Regions from separate parts of the Streptomyces sp. NEAU-174 genome, predicted to be linked through region 4. Evidence: riboswitches for the same ligand, from Rfam matches in the RefSeq annotation. Region 4 holds a riboswitch; each other region holds the start of a gene.
The links. Region 4 has a riboswitch for cobalamin ahead of ACT2CW_RS11785 (ribonucleoside-diphosphate reductase subunit alpha). Riboswitches for the same ligand answer to the same signal wherever they lie in the genome.
Positions count from the first base shown of each region.

Region 1: it holds a riboswitch for cobalamin, as region 4 does, so the genes downstream of both, ACT2CW_RS21620 (ABC transporter substrate-binding protein) here and ACT2CW_RS11785 (ribonucleoside-diphosphate reductase subunit alpha) in region 4, are expected to answer to the same signal.
Region 2: it holds a riboswitch for cobalamin, as region 4 does, so the genes downstream of both, ACT2CW_RS21830 (CbtB domain-containing protein) here and ACT2CW_RS11785 (ribonucleoside-diphosphate reductase subunit alpha) in region 4, are expected to answer to the same signal.
Region 3: it holds a riboswitch for cobalamin, as region 4 does, so the genes downstream of both, ACT2CW_RS41325 (cobalamin biosynthesis protein) here and ACT2CW_RS11785 (ribonucleoside-diphosphate reductase subunit alpha) in region 4, are expected to answer to the same signal.

Region 1 is NZ_JBQTCE010000007.1:207,176-211,378, forward strand. Features, by position in the region: gene ACT2CW_RS21615 (FecCD family ABC transporter permease) at 1-773, opposite strand, end outside; gene ACT2CW_RS21620 (ABC transporter substrate-binding protein) at 785-1,831, opposite strand; cobalamin riboswitch at 1,887-2,100, opposite strand; gene ACT2CW_RS21625 (RNA polymerase sigma-70 factor) at 2,129-3,052, opposite strand; gene ACT2CW_RS21630 (carboxymuconolactone decarboxylase family protein) at 3,079-3,552, opposite strand; gene ACT2CW_RS21635 (DUF2165 domain-containing protein) at 3,742-4,203, shown strand, end outside.
Region 2 is NZ_JBQTCE010000007.1:249,147-253,349, reverse strand. Features, by position in the region: gene ACT2CW_RS21840 (polysaccharide deacetylase family protein) at 1-240, opposite strand, end outside; gene ACT2CW_RS21835 (MurR/RpiR family transcriptional regulator) at 354-1,253, shown strand; cobalamin riboswitch at 1,324-1,450, shown strand; gene ACT2CW_RS21830 (CbtB domain-containing protein) at 1,488-1,709, shown strand; gene ACT2CW_RS21825 (CbtA family protein) at 1,734-2,495, shown strand; gene ACT2CW_RS21820 (TetR/AcrR family transcriptional regulator) at 2,608-3,258, opposite strand; gene ACT2CW_RS21815 (FAD-dependent monooxygenase) at 3,340-4,203, shown strand, end outside.
Region 3 is NZ_JBQTCE010000020.1:68,066-72,268, reverse strand. Features, by position in the region: gene ACT2CW_RS41330 (cobyric acid synthase) at 1-1,106, opposite strand, end outside; gene ACT2CW_RS41325 (cobalamin biosynthesis protein) at 1,103-2,086, opposite strand; cobalamin riboswitch at 2,233-2,450, opposite strand; gene ACT2CW_RS41320 (hypothetical protein) at 2,593-2,844, opposite strand; gene ACT2CW_RS41315 (anion permease) at 2,858-4,138, opposite strand.
Region 4 is NZ_JBQTCE010000003.1:536,546-540,748, reverse strand. Features, by position in the region: gene ACT2CW_RS11785 (ribonucleoside-diphosphate reductase subunit alpha) at 1-1,608, opposite strand, end outside; adenosylcobalamin-variant (AdoCbl-variant) riboswitch at 1,791-1,892, opposite strand; gene ACT2CW_RS11780 (ABC transporter ATP-binding protein) at 2,033-2,866, opposite strand; gene ACT2CW_RS11775 (ABC transporter permease) at 2,859-3,776, opposite strand; gene ACT2CW_RS11770 (TetR/AcrR family transcriptional regulator) at 3,903-4,203, shown strand, end outside.

The DNA.
Region 1 (4,203 bases), on a different contig from region 4:
GAGCTGACCAGGGTCGCGGTGAGCAGCGCGGTCGCGCACAGCAGGACGAGACGGGTGCGGGCCACCCGGACCCCGAGCGCCGCCGCGGCCTCCTCCCCGAAGGCGAACGCGTCCAGGGTGCGTGCGTGGCCGAGGCAGACCACGAGCACGGCGGCCAGGACGGCGGTGCACAGCAGCACATCGCCCCATCCGGCGCCGGTGAGCGAGCCGAGGAGCCAGAACAGCACGGCCCGGGTGGTGTCGGCGTCCGCCGAGGTGAGGACGATGAACGAGGTCAGCGCGGAGAACAGCTGCATGGCGGCCACTCCGGACAGCACCACGCGGTCGGTGCTGCCGCCGAGGCTGTGGCTGAGCACCAGGACCAGGCCGAACGACACCAGCGCACCGGTGAACGCGCCCGCCGACAGGGACACGGCCCCGCCGCCCACGCCGAGCACGACCACGGTGACGGCGCCCGTGGAGGCGCCAGAGGACACCCCGAGCACGAAGGGATCGGCCAGCGGATTGCGCAGCAGGGACTGCATCACGGCCCCGCAGAGGGCCAGACCCGCCCCGCACCCCGCGGCCAGCAACGTGCGCGGCATGCGCAGGTTCCACACGATGCCGTCCCGGAGCGGCGGCAAGGTGCTCTCCCCCAGGCCGAGATGGGCGGTGACCGCCGCCCATACGTCGGCCGTGGAGATGTCGGCCGGGCCGATCGTCACGGCGAAGGCGACCGACGCGAGCAGCGCGGCCAGCCCTCCGGCGAGCAGCGGCAGGATGCGCGTGCTCAGGTGGCCGGCGCTCACTTGGCGAGCCCGAGGTCGCGCAGCCCGGCGGCGACCTGTTCCACCCCTTCGACCGTACGGATGGACGGGTTCATGGCCTGCCCGCTCAGCAGGATGTACCGCTTCCTCTTCACCGCGGTGAGGTTGCGGGTGGCGGCGTTGGTCTCGAGGAAACGCATCTTGGCCTCGGCGGTCTCCGCGGTCTGCTGCCTGCGCGTGAGATCGCCGAGGACGATGACGTCCGGGTCGCGGTCGGCCACGGTCTCCCAGTTGATCTGCGGCCACTCGTCGTGGGTGTCGGAGAAGGCGTTCTCCGCCCCGACGGCCCGGGTGATGGCACCCGGCGCGCCACAGCAGCCGGCGAGGTAGGGCGACTGGGAGTTGGCGAACCAGTACATGAGGGAGACACCGGAGGCGTCCAGTCCCGCCGTGGCCTGGTGAGCGCGCTCCTTCAGCCGCGCGACGAGCCTCTCTCCGCGCTCCTCGACACCGAACGCGTGGGCCAGATCGCGTATCTCGCCGTAGACGACACCGAGGGTGAGTGGCTTGCCGCGGGAGCCGTCGCCACCGCTGTCGGTGTCCCTGCCCGCCGCGCAGTCGGACGGCGAGACATACGTGGGCACGCCCAGCTTCTCGAACTGCTCGCGGGTGGCCACACCGCCCCTGCCGAGGGTGGAGACGAACGAGGCGGTGACGATGTCGGGTTCGGCGTCCAGGGACTTCTCGAAGGACGGCGCGTTGTCCGCCAGGCGCTCCACCGTGGCGTTGGCCTTCTCCAGGCCCTTCATCACCGGGTCGGTCCAGGTGGCGGTGGCCGCCATGCGGTCGGCGAGCCCGAGCGAGAGCAGGATCTCCGTACTGCCCTGGTTGAGCGACAGGGCCCGCTTCGGGGCGGATTTCAACGTGACCTTGTGGCCGCAGTTGTCGATCGTGCGCGGATAGCCCGAACCGGCGGGCCTCCCGGCGTCCGCGCCGTCATGGCCGGAGCCACCGCACGCGGTGAGCAGCAGGGCGGGGGCGAGCAGGGACGCCGCGGTACGGCGGGCGGAGCGGAGCACGGGCAGCCTCGGTGGTCGGGGCTCGTACGCGGAGCCTGGCCTTTGGGTCGTCCTCCGCGCACCGGGCGCGGAGGTGCCAGCAGGTCTTCGGACTCGGGCTCGTCCGGACGGGGCCCCTTCCCGGTGCTCGTTCGCGACGGCCCCGCGGCCGTCACGGACTCCTCCCAGTGGTGTCGCCTGCCCCGCCCGTCCCCCTCACCGCTGCGCGTCAGCTCCGGATTCACACCGGATTCCCTGGCCTCGGATATGGCACGACTGGCTCCGACGAGCCTACCAAGAGCGCCGAACGCCCACGCCCCACGGTCAGTTCGGCTGCCGACGTGCCCGCTTCACCTCGCGGTCCACGGCCCAGGCGTCCCCGACCGGCCCGAGGTGGCCGAGCTTGTCGGGGTTGACCACCGTGCGAATGGTCTGGATCTGCCCGTCGAGCACATCGAGGACCAGGGTGTGGAGCACCTTGCCGTCCCGGTCGCGGAGGATCGCGCCGGGCTGGCCGTTGACCTCGCGCGGCTCCAACGACACATCGATCCGCAGCAGCCAGGGGAAGACACCGCCCAGCAGCCGCGCCACGTTCTCCGCGCCCATGACGGCCCTGGCCAGCTGCGGGGCCTTGCCGCCGCCGTCCCCGACCAGCCGCACATCGGCGGCCAGCAGCTTCCGCAGCCCGCCCACATCACCGTCCTTCAGCGCGTCGAAGAACCGCGTGGCCAGCTCCTGCCGCTCCCGCCCGTCCGCCGCGAACCGCGGCCGTCCGTCCCGCATATGGCGCCGCGCCCGTACCAGCAGCTGCCGGCACGCCGCCTCCGACCGCTCCACCGCCGTGGCGATCTCGTCGAACCCGAAGGCGAACACCTCCCGCAGCACGAACACCGCCCGCTCCAGCGGGCTGAGCCGCTCCAGGAGCAGCAGCGCCGCCATCGACACCGAGTCGGCCAGCTCCACCGCCCGGGCCGGATCCTGATACGGATCGCTGAGCAGCGGCTCGGGGAACCACGGGCCCACGTACTCCTCCCGTCGCACCCGCGCGGAGCGCAGCACATCGATCGAGACGCGTGTCACCGTGGCCGACAGATACGCTTTTGTCGACGTGGGCCGGGTGGCCGAGCCGTCGAAGCGCAGCCACGTTTCCTGCACCGCGTCCTCGGCCTCGCTCACACTGCCCAGGATCCGGTAGGCGATCGAGAACAGCAGCGGCCGCAGCTCCTCGAACTCCTCGACCTCGCTCACGCCGACTCCTCCGTTGCCGATACCGGTCAGTGGAACTGCCCGACCTGGTAATCGCCCGCCGGCTGCTGGGTGATGGCGTTCAGCCGGTTCGCCATGTTCATGAACGAGACCAGGATCACCAGGGCGGTGAGCTGCTCCTCGTCGTAGTGCTTGGCGGCGTTCGCCCATATCTCGTCGCTGACGCCACCGGCCGCGTCCGCGATCCGGGTCCCCGCTTCCGCCAGCTCCAGCGCGGCGCGCTCGGCGTCGGTGAAGACCGTGGCCTCCCGCCATGCCGCCACCAGGTGCAGCCGCACCGCGGTCTCACCGGCCGCGGCCGCCTCCTTGGTGTGCATGTCGAGGCAGACGGCGCAGCCGTTGATCTGGCTCACGCGCAGCGCCACCAGCTCCTGCGTGGCGGGCGGCAGCGGCGAGTCCTTGACCGCCTTGCCCGCCGCCATGATGGGCTTGAGGACCTTGCCCGCGGTCGGGCTGGCGGAGTAGTTCAGTCGCGCGTCCATGGTGTGCTCCTCCGTGGTTGTCAGTGGCTACACCCCTGAGACGAGATGGCCCCGCCCCCTGTGACATGGACGCATGTGACCTGCGTCTCCCCACCACCGGGCCCGCTGAGCCAAACAGTTGTACGCTACGGCTCGGTCCGATCAACGGAATGACCGATCAACGGAATACAACGGGGAGACAGAGTCATCGTGAGCGAGCGAACCGGCAGAATACGTTCCCCTCGCACCTACTCCGCCGTCTCGGGGCTGCTCACCGGGACGATCGCGCTGTACATCGCGCTTGTCGCCTTCGGCAACATCACCGACTTCGACACCAATCAGCAATTCGTCCGCCATGTCCTGGCGATGGACACCACGTTCAAGGACGACGACCTGATGTGGCGGGCCATCAAGTCCACCGCGCTCCAGGACACCGCCTACGTGGCCATCATCGTCTGGGAGAGCGTCGCCGCCCTCGTCCTCATCGCCGCGACGGCCATGTGGGGCGCGGGACTGCGCGGAGGCAGCGTCCACCGCGCCCGTCAGGCCAGCACCGTGGGGCTGTTGATGCTCATGCTGCTGTTCGGCGCCGGGTTCATCGCCATCGGCGGTGAGTGGTTCGCCATGTGGCAGTCCAAGACGTGGAACGGCCTGGAAGCTGCCACGCGCGTC
Region 2 (4,203 bases), on a different contig from region 4:
GAAGTCTTCCAGCAGGTCCAGGATCCGGGGGGTGCCCCGGTGCGGGCCGTACGCGCCGAGCGAGAACAGCCGCGGGGAGCGCCAGATGTCGGGGGCGTGGCCGAGGTTGGCCAGCAGCGCCGGGCCGTCCACGTCGAAGCTCAGCAGCACGGCGCAGCGGGCGCCGCCCGGCCACCGGGGTCGGTCGACCGCCCCCGGCCGGGGCCGGTGGCCGGGCGTCGGGGCAGCGGAAGGGGTCATGGAAGGCTCCGTAGTGTCTGCTACGAACTTGTCGTGAATGCGACGCGAGGAACGTAGGATGCGCTACGGACGCACGTCAAGCGCTACGGACGCACGTCGAGAGAGGGCAACCCATGGACATGGCGGAGATCCCGGAGGGCGCGCCGCTCCAGCAGCGGGTGGCGGCCGCCTGGCCGCGGCTCGCGCCCGCCGAGCAGAAGGTCGCGGCGTTCCTCAGAGAGCATCCGCAGGAGGTGGGCTTCTCCTCCGCGAGTGAACTCGGCGCGCTCACCGGCACCAGCGACGCCACGGTGGTCCGGACCGCCAAGGCCCTCGGCTACAGCGGCTTCACCGGCCTCAAACACGCCGTGGCCCGGTCCCTCGCCACCTTGATGCGGCCCTCCGCACGGCTGCGCAGCCGCGTCGAGCACATGGCCGGATCCACCGAGGAGCTGCTGGACCGGGTCTTCGAGGACGCCGCCGAGGTCATCCACGAGACCCGGCGCGGTCTGCGCGCCGACGCCTTCGCCGCGGCCGTGGAGCGGCTGCTGCCCGCCGAGGAGGTCATGACCTTCGGCGCCGGCCCGTCCGGCATCGTCGCCGAGTACCTCGCGCTGAGGCTCAACCGGCTGGGGCTCAAGGCCCGTCACACGGCGGACATGGGCTTCAGGCTGCCGGACGCGCTGGTGCCGCTCTCGGCGGACGACGTCGTGGTGATCTTCGCCCCGGCCCGGCTCTTCAAGGAGATCGAGGTCATCATCGACCACGCCGAGGAGGTGGGCGCCCCGGTCGTCCTGATCACGGACGCCCTCGGCCCGGCGCTCGGCGACCGGGTGGCCGTCACCCTCCTGGCCACCCTCTCCGCCTCCGGGGCCACCCGCGAGACCCTCGGCTCACTGGCCGTCGTGGACGCCCTGGCCCTGGCCGTGGCCTCCCAGTTGGGCGAGCGCGCGCTGGAGACCTCCGAACTGCTGACCCGTCTGCGCGGTCACTTCCTGCCGCCCAACAGCCCCCATGACGGCCGCGACGAGTGAGGTCGTGCGGGTTCTGGCGGCGTCTCACCAGGTGGCCGGTCTTGGCCAGGCATCCCACACGCGGTACCGTCGGTGCGATATCGACGATGGTCTGACGGAAGCCGGTGGGAATCCGGCACGGTCGCGCCACTGTGAACGGGACGTATCCGAAGGGGACGTCCGTGAGTCAGACCCGCAGCCATCGTCTTGTGCACCACCGAGATGGGACGCGAACTCCCGTAGGAGGCCACTGCCATGGCGCAGCATGTCGCGCAGCCGACAGCCACCACCCCCGAACTGCCCGCCACGTTGCCGCTGAAGGCGATAGCTCCGTGGGCCGTCTTCTTCGGCATCCTGATGCTGGTCCTGCTGTACTTCGTCGGCGCCGAGCAGGGCGCGACCGCGGTCCTCTCCGGCTCGGGTGTCCATGAGTGGGTGCATGACGCCCGCCATCTGCTCGGCTTCCCCTGCCACTGAGGAGGCGAGGGACGCCGCACCCCCATGAACTCCGCAACAGTGAGAAACCTGTTGGTGCGGGGCATGCTCGCCGGTCTTGGTGCCGGTGTGCTCGCCCTGATCGCCGCCTATTTCCTCGGCGAGCCGAACGTCGACCGCGCGATCGGCTTCGAGGAGGCCCACGCGTCCGCGCATGAGCACGAGGTCGAGATCGTCTCCCGCAGTCTTCAGTCCACCGCCGGTCTGGCCACCGGTGTGCTGATCTACGGGGTCGCGTTCGGCGGTATCGCCGCCCTCGCCTACTGCGTCGCCCTCGGCCGCGTCGGCCGCTTCGGCCCGCGGGCCACCGCGCTGCTGCTGTCCGGCTGCGCGCTGCTCGCGGTCTACGTCGTGCCGTTCCTGAAGTACCCGGCCAACCCGCCCGCCGTCGGCAACGGCGACACCATCGGCAAGCGGACGACGCTGTACTTCCTGATGATGGTGCTCAGCGTGCTCCTCGCGATCGCGGCCACCATCCTCGGCAAGCGGCTCGCCCCGAGGCTGGGCACCTGGTACGCCACCGTCGCCGCGGTGGCCGCCTTCGCCGTCGTCATCGGGCTGGCGTTCGCCTTCCTGCCCGTCGTCAACGAGGTCCCGGCGGACTTCCCGGCCACCGTCCTGTGGCGGTTCCGGCTGTCCGCCCTCGCCATGCAGCTGATCCTGTGGGGTGGCTTCGGCCTCCTCTTCGGCGAGCTCGCCGAGCGGTTGCTGAACCCCAAGCCCGCGAAGGCCGAGGAGAGCCGGGCGATGGCGGCCGCCTCGAACTGACCACGCCGAGACGCATGAGGGCCCGCGGAGCTGTTTCCGGGGGCCCTCTCGCGTTGGGCGGGCACGTCCCGGCACCTGACGCCCCGGAGGCGCCCGTGCGGGGCGCCTGGAGTCACTTCCGCGGGGACAGCTGCCGCAGTCCGTTCTCCAGCAGCGCGAACGCGTGCTCCGCGTCGGCCACCGCACCCGCGTAGCGCTCGTCGGCCGGCTCCCCGTACGTCACGCGTTGGGTGTTGTCCTGTGCCAGTGACCACTGGACGGCGACGATTTGGACGGCGGCCAGCCGCGCGGTGAGCTCCGGGGTGTCCGCCGTCTCCCGCAGCGCCCGCGCGAGCTCGCGCTCGGCACCGGCCTTGAACCGCTCCATCCGGGCCACCAGTGAGGGTGTGTCGAGGATCATCCGGGTGAGTTTGAGGATCTGGGGATGGTCGTTGAGCCCGGTGATCGGGTCCCGTTCGCGCAGGCCCTTGAGGAAGTGCTCGCGCAGTGCGGTCAGCGGGGCGGTGCGGGGCGGGCGGGCCCGTACGACGCGGGCGCTTTCGGCCTCGTGGTCGGCGAGGCGGTGCACCACGAGATCTTCCTTCGCCGGGAAGTAGGCGAAGAGCGTGCGCTTGGACACCTCGGCCGCCTCGGCCACCTGGGCCACCGAGACCTGGTTGAAGCCGTGTTCGAGGAAGAGCGTGATCGCCGCCTCGGAGATCGCCGCGTGGGTCCGCTGCTTCTTCCGCTCCCGTAGCCCTGGCTTGCCGTCCACGCCGACCACCGTAGCAGAGCAATTGCCCTCAGGGGATTTCTGCACCTGGTATACATATAGCCCGAGGCGAGAAATCGAGGAGGAGTGACCGTGTCCACGGAGAAGACTGAGACGACGACGGTGAGCACGACCGACGTCGTCATCGCGGGCGCCGGGCCGACCGGGCTGATGCTGGCGTACGAGCTGGCGCTGGCCGGGGTCGAGACCCTGGTGCTGGAGAAGCTGGACCAGCGCGTCGAGCAGGTGAAGGGCGGCGCGATCCAGCCCCGTACGGCCGAACTGCTGGAGTCGCGCGGGCTGTTGGAGCCGATGCTGCGGCGGGCCATCCAGCGTGCCCCGGTGGGCGGGAACTTCGCGCTGCTGCCCGTGCCCTTGGACTGCACCCCCTGGCGGACCGGGCACAACAGCGTGATCGGCATCCCTCAGTGGAAGATCGAGGAGGTGCTCGAGGAGCGGGTGACCGCCGCGGGCGCCCGGGTTCTGCGGGGCGCCGCCGTCACGAAGGTCGAGCCGGACGAGGACGGCGTGGCCGTGACGGCGGGCGGTCTTGAGGTGCGGGCGCGCTATCTGGTGGCGTGCGACGGCGGCCACAGCACGGTGCGGAAACTGCTGGAGCTGCCGTTTCCCGGGCGGGCCGGGACCCATCAGGCGGTGCTGACCGACGTCCGGCTGACCGCGGTGTCCTCGCTGGTGCCGAAGCGGATGGGGCACATCAGCACCATGACCCGTCGTGTGGGCGACTACTGGGCCATGCTGATCCCGGTCGAGGGTGACCTCTACCGCTTCACCTTCGGGCGCGCGGACCAGGTGGACACCGTCCGCGACGCCCCGGTCACCCATGAGGAGATCGCCACCGCGCTGCGGGAGGTGTACGGCGAGGAGACCACCCTGGGGGCCGTGGAGAACTCCTCGCGCTTCAGCGATGCCACGCGACAGCTGGAGCGGTACCGCGTG
Region 3 (4,203 bases), on a different contig from region 4:
ACCGGACGGCCCTCGACGGCCCGCCGGGCGATCGCGTCGGCCAGCCCGCGCTCACGCAGCCACTCCAGCGCCCTTACGGTGCCCCTGGTGCCCGGCAGCACCACCAGGTCGGCGTCGGCCAGTTCCTCGGGCCGGTCCACGAACCGCACGATCACGCCCGGCTCTGCCGCCAGCGCGTCCACGTCCGTGAAGTTGGACATCAGCGGCACGGCGGCCACCGCGATCCGCAGGACGTCCGCGCCGTAAGGGGGCGCCACGACGCTCTCCCGCACCGCGCCGCGCAGCGACACCCGCAGCCCGTCCTCCTCGTCGATGCCCAGCCCGTGGGCGAACGGGAGCACCCCGACGGTCGGGCGCCCGGTGAGGTCGCGCAGCATCTCGAGGCCGGGCTCCAGAAGGCTCGCATCGCCGCGGAACTTGTTCACCAGGTAGGCGGCCACATGCCGTTGATCGGCGGCCGACAGCAGCGCGGTCGTGCCGAAGAAGGACGCGAAGACACCACCGCGGTCGATGTCCCCGACCACCACGACCGGAAGCCCGGCGGCGCGCGCAAGACCCATGTTGACGATGTCGGTGCGGCGCAGATTGATCTCGGCGGGGCTGCCCGCGCCCTCGCAGATCACCGCGTCATGGGTGCGCCGCAGCTCCTCCAGGCACTCCGTGACGGTCCCCAGCAGCGCCTCCCGCCCTGTGGAGACCCTCTCGCCGGGTGAGGGGGCCCCGGGCCCGCCGAAGTAGCCACGCGCGCTCAGCTCGCCCACCGGCTTGCCCAGCAGCACCACCTGGCTGCTGCGGTCGCCGCCCGGCTTCAGCAGGACCGGGTTCATCAGCGCACTGGGCTCGACGCGCGCGGCGGCCGCCTGCATGGCCTGCGCCCGCCCGATCTCCGCCCCCTCCCGGGTGACGAAGGAGTTGAGCGACATGTTCTGCGCCTTGAAGGGCGCCACGCTGACGCCCTTACGGGCGAGCCACCGGCAGATCCCGGCCGTCACCACGCTCTTGCCCGCGTCGGAGGTCGTGCCCGCGACGAGCAGCCCCCCGCCGCGTGCCCCGGAGCCGCGTGCCCCGGAACCCTCCGTGCCGCCCTTACCGCGTATCCCGCTCATCCGCCGCCCCTTCCCAAGGCCCGGGGCCGCCCCGTCAACGCCCTCAGGACCGGCCGGGCCGCCATGGACACCCCGAGCGCCAGCACGCCGACGCGCCGCGACAGCCGTATCGCCCGCTCGATGTCGGCCGACTCCACCGGCCGCCCGCCGGAGTTGAGCACCGGCCGGTGCTCGACCCGGCCGCCGTACGCGAGGGTGCCGCCCAGCCGGACGCCGAGCGCGCCCGCGAAGGACGCCTCCACGGGGCCCGCGTTGGGGCTCGGATGGCGTCCGCCGTCGCGCCGCCAGGCGCGCCACGCACCGCGCGGATCGGGGCCCGCGAGCGTCGCCAGGGCCGCCGTAAGGCGCGCACCGGGCCAGCCGGCCACATCGTCCAGCCGGGCCGCCGCCCAGCCGAACCGCCGGTAGCGCGGCGACTTGTGGCCCACCATGGCGTCCAGGGTGTTGACGGCGCGGAATCCTATGAGCCCCGGCACGCCGCCCACGGCGCCCCACACCAGCGCGCCCACGACGGCGTCGGAGGTGTTCTCGGCCACCGATTCGACCACCGCGCGGGCGATCTGCGGCCCGTCCAGCGCCTGCGGATCGCGGCCGCACAGATGCGGCAGCCGCTCCCGGGCGACCTCGAGGTCCCCGGCGGCCAGCGCCCCGCCGACGGCCCGTGCCTCCCGGCCCAGGCTCGTGCCGCCCAGCACGGCCCAGGTGGCGGCGGCGGTCAGCGCGACCTCCGCGCCACGGCGGCTGCCGAGGCCCCGTACGGCGCGGGTCAGCAGCGCGGCACCGGCGGCCGCGCCGCCCGCGCACAGCGCGGTGTGCAGGGCCCCGTAGCCCCGGTGGTCGCGCCACAGCCGGCGCTCGGCGGCCGCGGCGGCGCGCCCGAACGCGGCCACCGGATGGCCGCGGCGCGGGTCACCCGTGGCGAGGTCGCCGAGGAAGCCGAGGGCCGCGCCACACGTGAACGAGGCGTGGTCGGCAGGCATCCGTCAGGCCGCCGTCACGCCTCGGCGCGGCGATACGGAACCAGACGGGCCGGAGGGGCCGGAAGAGCCGAGGCGGACAGGGAGGGCTGGCGGCGTGACGATGCCGGGCATGGCGGTATGTCCTCACTCAGGGTCCGCGCCCTGGTTCGACGTGACCGGCGGTGAGAGTCTCCTGGCTCCCGGATCCGCGGCCCTCCCGGTCTTCCAGCCCCGCGTACGCGACGAACCGTACGGACGAGCCGTGACCCCATACAGGCGATGGGAGGGTGCTCCCCGGTGACAGTGGCGGGACCGCGCCGGATTCTCACCGGCTTCCTCTCCTGCCGCCGTTTGGCTCGGGAAGTCCACCATGGGCCGCGAATGGCCGTCAACTCGCATATGACCTATGACGCCCGAGTGTGCCGAGCCCCACAGCCAACCGCCCCCCACAGGACGGCCGCCGGATGGTCGGCGCTGGTCAGCGCCACGATCCGGCGGCCGGTGGGTCGTTCGGGGAAGCGGGGTCCTCAGGCGACGATCAGATAGATGCCGTATGCCACGGCCGCGGCGCACACCGCGAAGCAGGCGTACGCGCCGGTGCGCGTGAGCGAGGAGGCGCCCACCGCGCCCCCGGGCACGGCGGCGGCCGTGCCGCCCTGCTCCGGCGCCGCCTTACGGGAGGTGCCGACGATGCCCAGGGTGAAGACGCCCACCATGCCGACGGTCACCGCGAGGCTGATGCCGAAGACCTGGCCGAGTGCCGCCCAGTCGATGCTCATGTTTCCTGGCTCCTTAGCGGGTGGTGCTGCTCGCGGCGGCGGGGGTGGGGGTCTGCTCGGGGGTCTGCTCGGGGGTGTGCTCGGGGGTGTGCTCCGAGGTGTCGTCCTCGGGGGCGGCGCTCGCCGCACCGGCGGGCGGCGGGGCCACGGACCGCAGGGCGGCCGTGACGGCGCCCACCGGCTCCTGGGTGCCGACCTCGTTGACGTTGGTGTGGTCCACGGGCTTGCGGCGCGACAGCATCCAGATCGCCCCGCAGGCCAGGACGGCGAGCACGGCCACCGCCGTGATTCCCGCGTTCCCCTGGTCGGCGAGGAGCGCGGCGGCGCCCGCCACCAGACCGGCGGCCGGCAGGGTCAGCACCCAGGCGACCACCATGCGGCCCGCGGTCGACCAGCGCACCACGGCGCCCTTGCGGCCGACACCCGCGCCCATGACGGCGCCGGAGCAGACCTGGGTGGTGGACAGCGCGAAGCCGATGTGGGAGGAGGCGAGGATGACGGTCGCGGCGCCGGTCTGGGCGGCGAAGCCCTGCGGCGGCTGGATGTCGGTGATGCCCTTGCCCATGGTGCGGATGATGCGCCAGCCGCCCAGGTAGGTGCCGAGCGCGATGGCCAGGCCCGCCGAGACGATGACCCACAGCGGCGGGTCGGAGTCGGGCGCCACCACGTTCCCGGTGACCAGCGCCAGGGTGATCACGCCCATCGTCTTCTGGGCGTCGTTGGTGCCGTGGGCCAGGGAGACCAGGGCGGCCGAGGCGATCTGCCCCGCGCGGTAGCCCTTCGCGGTGTCCTCGGGGGAGCGGTCGCGGCCGAGCCGGTAGGTGAGCCGGGTGGCGGCCAGCGTGGCGATGCCGGCCACGATCGGCGCGGCGACGGCGGGGATCAGGACCTTCATGACGATCGCGTCGCCGTTGACCCCGTCCAGGCCCACGGAGACCACGGTGGCGCCGATCAGACCGCCGAACAGGGCGTGCGAGGAGCTGGAGGGGAGTCCGGCGAGCCACGTCACCAGATTCCACAGGATCGCGCCGACGAGTCCCGCGAAGATCACTTCTGGCTGGATACCGGATCCCTCGTCGATGATCCCGCCGGAGATGGTCTTGGCCACCTCCACGGACAGGAACGCGCCGACGAGATTGAGGACGGCCGACATCGCCACCGCCACCCTGGGCCCGAGTGCTCCCGTGGAGATGGTGGTGGCCATGGCGTTAGCCGTGTCGTGAAAGCCGTTCGTGAAGTCGAACACCAAGGCCGTGACGATCACGATCCCGATGAGAAGCGTGATGTGTTCCATACACCCGGTCAATCAGTTTCGAAGGTCGTTAGTGGCACGGTGAACGTAAGGAAACAGGGTGAACG
Region 4 (4,203 bases):
GGCCTCGGGCGAGTCGAACGGCAGCCGCAGCCGGAAGAAGACGTCCTGGAGCCCCATGAGGCCCAGACCCACCGGGCGCCAGCGGGAGTTGGAGGCCCCGGCCTCCTCCGTGGGGTAGAAGTTGATGTCCACCACGCGGTCGAGGAAGGTCACGGCGGTGTGGACGGTGGCGTCCAGGCGCTCCCAGTCCAGCTGCCCGTCCTCGCCCAGGTGCGCGGCGAGGTTGACCGATCCGAGGTTGCACACGGCGGTCTCGCCGTCGTTCGTGACCTCCAGGATCTCGGTGCAGAGGTTGGAGGAGTGGACGACCCGGCCGGGCTCGGCGGTCTGGTTGGCGGTGCGGTTGGCGGCGTCCTTGAACGTCATCCAGCCGTTGCCGGTCTGCGCGAGGGTGCGCATCATCCGGGCGTACAGCTGGCGCGCCGGGACCTGCTTGACCGCCTTCCCCTCGGCCTCGGCCCTGCGGTACGCGGCGTCGAACTCCTCGCCCCACAGGTCCACCAGATCGGGCGCGTCGGCCGGGGAGAACAGCGACCAGTCGGCGTCCGCCTCGACCCGGCGCATGAACTCGTCCGGGATCCAGTGGGCGATGTTGAGGTTGTGGGTGCGGCGGGCGTCCTCGCCGGTGTTGTCCCGCAGCTCCAGGAACTCCTCGAGGTCCGCGTGCCAGGTCTCCAGGTAGACACAGGCCGCGCCCTTGCGCCGGCCGCCCTGGTTCACGGCGGCCACCGAGGCGTCGAGCGTGCGAAGGAACGGCACGATGCCGTTGGAGTGCCCGTTGGTGCCCCGGATCAGCGAACCGCGGGCCCGGATGCGGGAGTAGGACAGGCCGATGCCGCCCGCGTGCTTCGACAGCCGCGCCACCTGGTGGTAGCGGTTGTAGATCGAGTCCAGCTCGTCCAGCGGGGAGTCCAGCAGATAGCAGGACGACATCTGCGGATGCCGGGTGCCGGAGTTGAACAGCGTGGGGGAGCTGGGCAGATACGACAGCGTGCTGGTCAGCCGGTAGAGCTCGGCCACATCGTCCAGCGCACGCTCCGAGAGGTTCTCGGCGAGCCCGCAGGCCACGCGCAGCAGGAAGTGCTGCGGGGTCTCGATCACCTGACGGGTGATCGGGTGGCGCAGCAGATAACGGCTGTAGAGGGTGCGCAGCCCGAAGTAGCCGAAGCGGTTGTCTGCGCCGTCGGCCAGCGCCCGCTCCACCAGCGCGTCCAGCCGCTCGGCGTGGGCGGCGGCGAACTCCGCGGTGGAGTCGGCGAGCAGGCCCTCGCGGTGGCCCACCCGGACGGAGGCCGAGAAGGAGACCGCGCCCTGCCCGGCCGCCTCCTCCGTGATGGTGAGCGCCAGCAGCCGTGCCGCGAGCCGTGAGTACTCCGGCTCCTCGGCGATCAGTCCGGCCGCCGCCTCGGTCGCGAGCCCGCGCAACTCCGCCTCGTCCGAGCCGGGATGACGGCCGCGCAGGGCGGCGGCCGCGACCTTGCCGGGGTCGGTGGCGGGCAGGTCGGCGGTGAGTCCGGTCAGCGTCCGTAGCAGGGCGGTCCCGGGCGCGTCGTCCGCTGCCTGAGAAGCCGCCTGCGCTGAAACCGGATCGGCGGGCGCGATGGTCACTGAGGTGCTCTCCTTCGCTCGGTCAGGGCCGGTCCGGATCACAACTCCGGACGGGCCCGAGGCCGCGAGGGGTGGTGCGACGGTCGCGTACGGGCATGCCGGTGCCGCACTCCTCGTACGCCAGGCACACCACGCAGCGTCCATCGGCCCAACCCTCGAGGCCGGGGGACGTGTTCACAGGGCTGTCGGCAGGCGCTCGGACTCACGGGCACGCCGAATTGAGCGCACACGTACACCGTTGCGGGACAGTTCCGGATTCCCACCGGATTCCCCTGCGGCGACAGCGAGGACGAGCATACATCTTGTGTTGGCCGACGCACGCGCCCCCATATCTTGTGTCGGAGCTGCGGAGTTTCGCATGAATGTGCTAGTGCGTTCCGGCCTGGCGAGCCGGCGTCCTGGTCAGGCGGCGGCCAGGCGGGGCCTACTTGCCGGTCTCCTTCTCGTACGCCTTGATGACCTCGTCGGTCGGGCCGTCCATCAGCAGCTCGCCCTTCTCCAGCCACAGCACCCGGTCACAGGTGTCCCGGATGGACTTGTTGTTGTGGCTGACGAGGAAGACCGTGCCGGCTTCCTGACGGAGCTCCCGGATCCGGGCCTCGGAACGCTTTTGGAACTTCCTGTCACCGGTGGCCAGCGCCTCGTCGATCATCAGCACATCGTGGTCCTTGGCCGCGGCGATGGAGAACCGCAGCCGGGCCGCCATGCCCGAGGAGTACGTCCGCATCGGCAGGGTGATGAAGTCACCCTTCTCATTGATGCCGGAGAAGTCCACGATGCCCTGGTAGCGCTCCCGGACCTGCTCACGCGACATCCCCATCGCCAGACCGCCCAGGATCACGTTCCGCTCACCGGTCAGGTCGTTCATCAGAGCCGCGTTCACCCCCAGCAGCGACGGCTGGCCATGGGTGTAGACCTTGCCGCGCTCGGTGGGCAGCAGCCCCGCCACCGCCTTCAGCAGCGTCGACTTCCCCGACCCATTGGACCCGATCAGACCGATCGACTCACCCTTGTACGCCACGAAGGTGACCCCGCGCACCGCGTGCACCTCACGCATACCCGGCGCGCTCTTCCGCCCCAGCAGACGACTGAGGGCGGCGGTGGCACTGCCCTTCCCCTTCGGGCCGCCGTTGACCCGGTAGACGATATGGACGTCGTCGGCGATGACGGTGGGCACCCGCGCCGGCGCGGAAGCCGCCCGAGCGGCCTGCTCGGCCCGCTCCGCCTGGGCACCTTTGTCGAGGGTCTGCTCAGCCACGGCCGTACTGCTCCTCTGCCTTCCAGAAGTACACGAATCCCCCGACACCGAAGAGCACCGCCCAGCCCAGGGCCAGCGCCCACACATGCGGCGGCAGGTTCGACGAGGGGTAATCGTTGATCAGGGCATAGCGCATCAAGTCCATATACACGGCCGCCGGATTCGCCAGCATGGCGTCGCTGATCCAGCCGCTCGCCCCCGCGTGTTCGAGGGTGCGGGCCAGCGGAAACATCACGCCCGAGGCATACATCCACGTACGCAGAATGAACGGCAGTAGCTGCGCGAGGTCCGGTGTTTTGGCGCCGAGCCGCGCCACGATCAGCGACAGGCCGGTGTTGAAGACGAATTGCAGGGCCAGCGTGGGGACAATCAACAGCCAGGCCAGCGCCGGGAAGTGACCGAAGCCCACCAATACGACGGCCAGCACGATCATCGAGAACAGCAACTGCTGGAGCTGCTGGAGCGCGAACGAGATGGGGAGCGAGGCGCGCGGAAAGTGCAGGGCCCGCACCAGCCCCAGATTCCCGGAGATCGCCCGTACGCCCGCCATGGCGGACGCCTGGGTGAAGGTGAAGACGAACACACCCGTCACCAGGAACGGAATGTACACGTCGTTCGGCAGGCCCCGGTTGCTCTTCAGCAGCATGCCGAAGATGAGGAAGTACACCGCCGCGTTGAGCAGCGGGGTCACCACCTGCCACAGCTGACCCAGCTTGGCCTGGCTGTACTGGGCGGTGAGCTTCGCCTGCGAAAAGGCCAGGATGAAATGGCGCCGGCCCCACAGCTGACGGCCGTATTCACGCAGCCCCACCCGGGCGCCGCTGACCGTGAGGCCATGGGCGGCTGCCACGGCCGCGAGATTCTCGGGAGGGTGGATTCGTTCGCTGTCTCGAACGAGGAGCTGGCTCACGTAGACACCTTTCGGCCCTGCGGCTGGCCTCGGCACTTACGACGGAACGGGTGCGTTCCGTCGTTGCGTAACCTAGAGCAGGCGACGATGGAACGCAACCGTTCCACCGTCGAGTAGGCTCAAGCCATGGAGAAGGAGCCAACCAAGCCCCGGCGCGTCCCCGCGGGCGCCGCGGTACTCCAGGAGAACGTCACGGACGCCATCCGCGCGGCGGTCTTCGAGGAGCTGGCGACCGTCGGCTACGGGCGCATGTCGATTGAACGAGTGGCGCGCCGGGCCGGGGTGGGGAAGGCGGCCATCTACCGTCGCTGGCGTTCGAAACTTCCCATCGTTCTCGAGGTCGTCTCCGCCTTGGCGAAACAGGGCCTGCCGACGCCGGACACTGGTTCTCTGCAAGGCGACATAAAGGTTTTGCTGGAAGCGACGG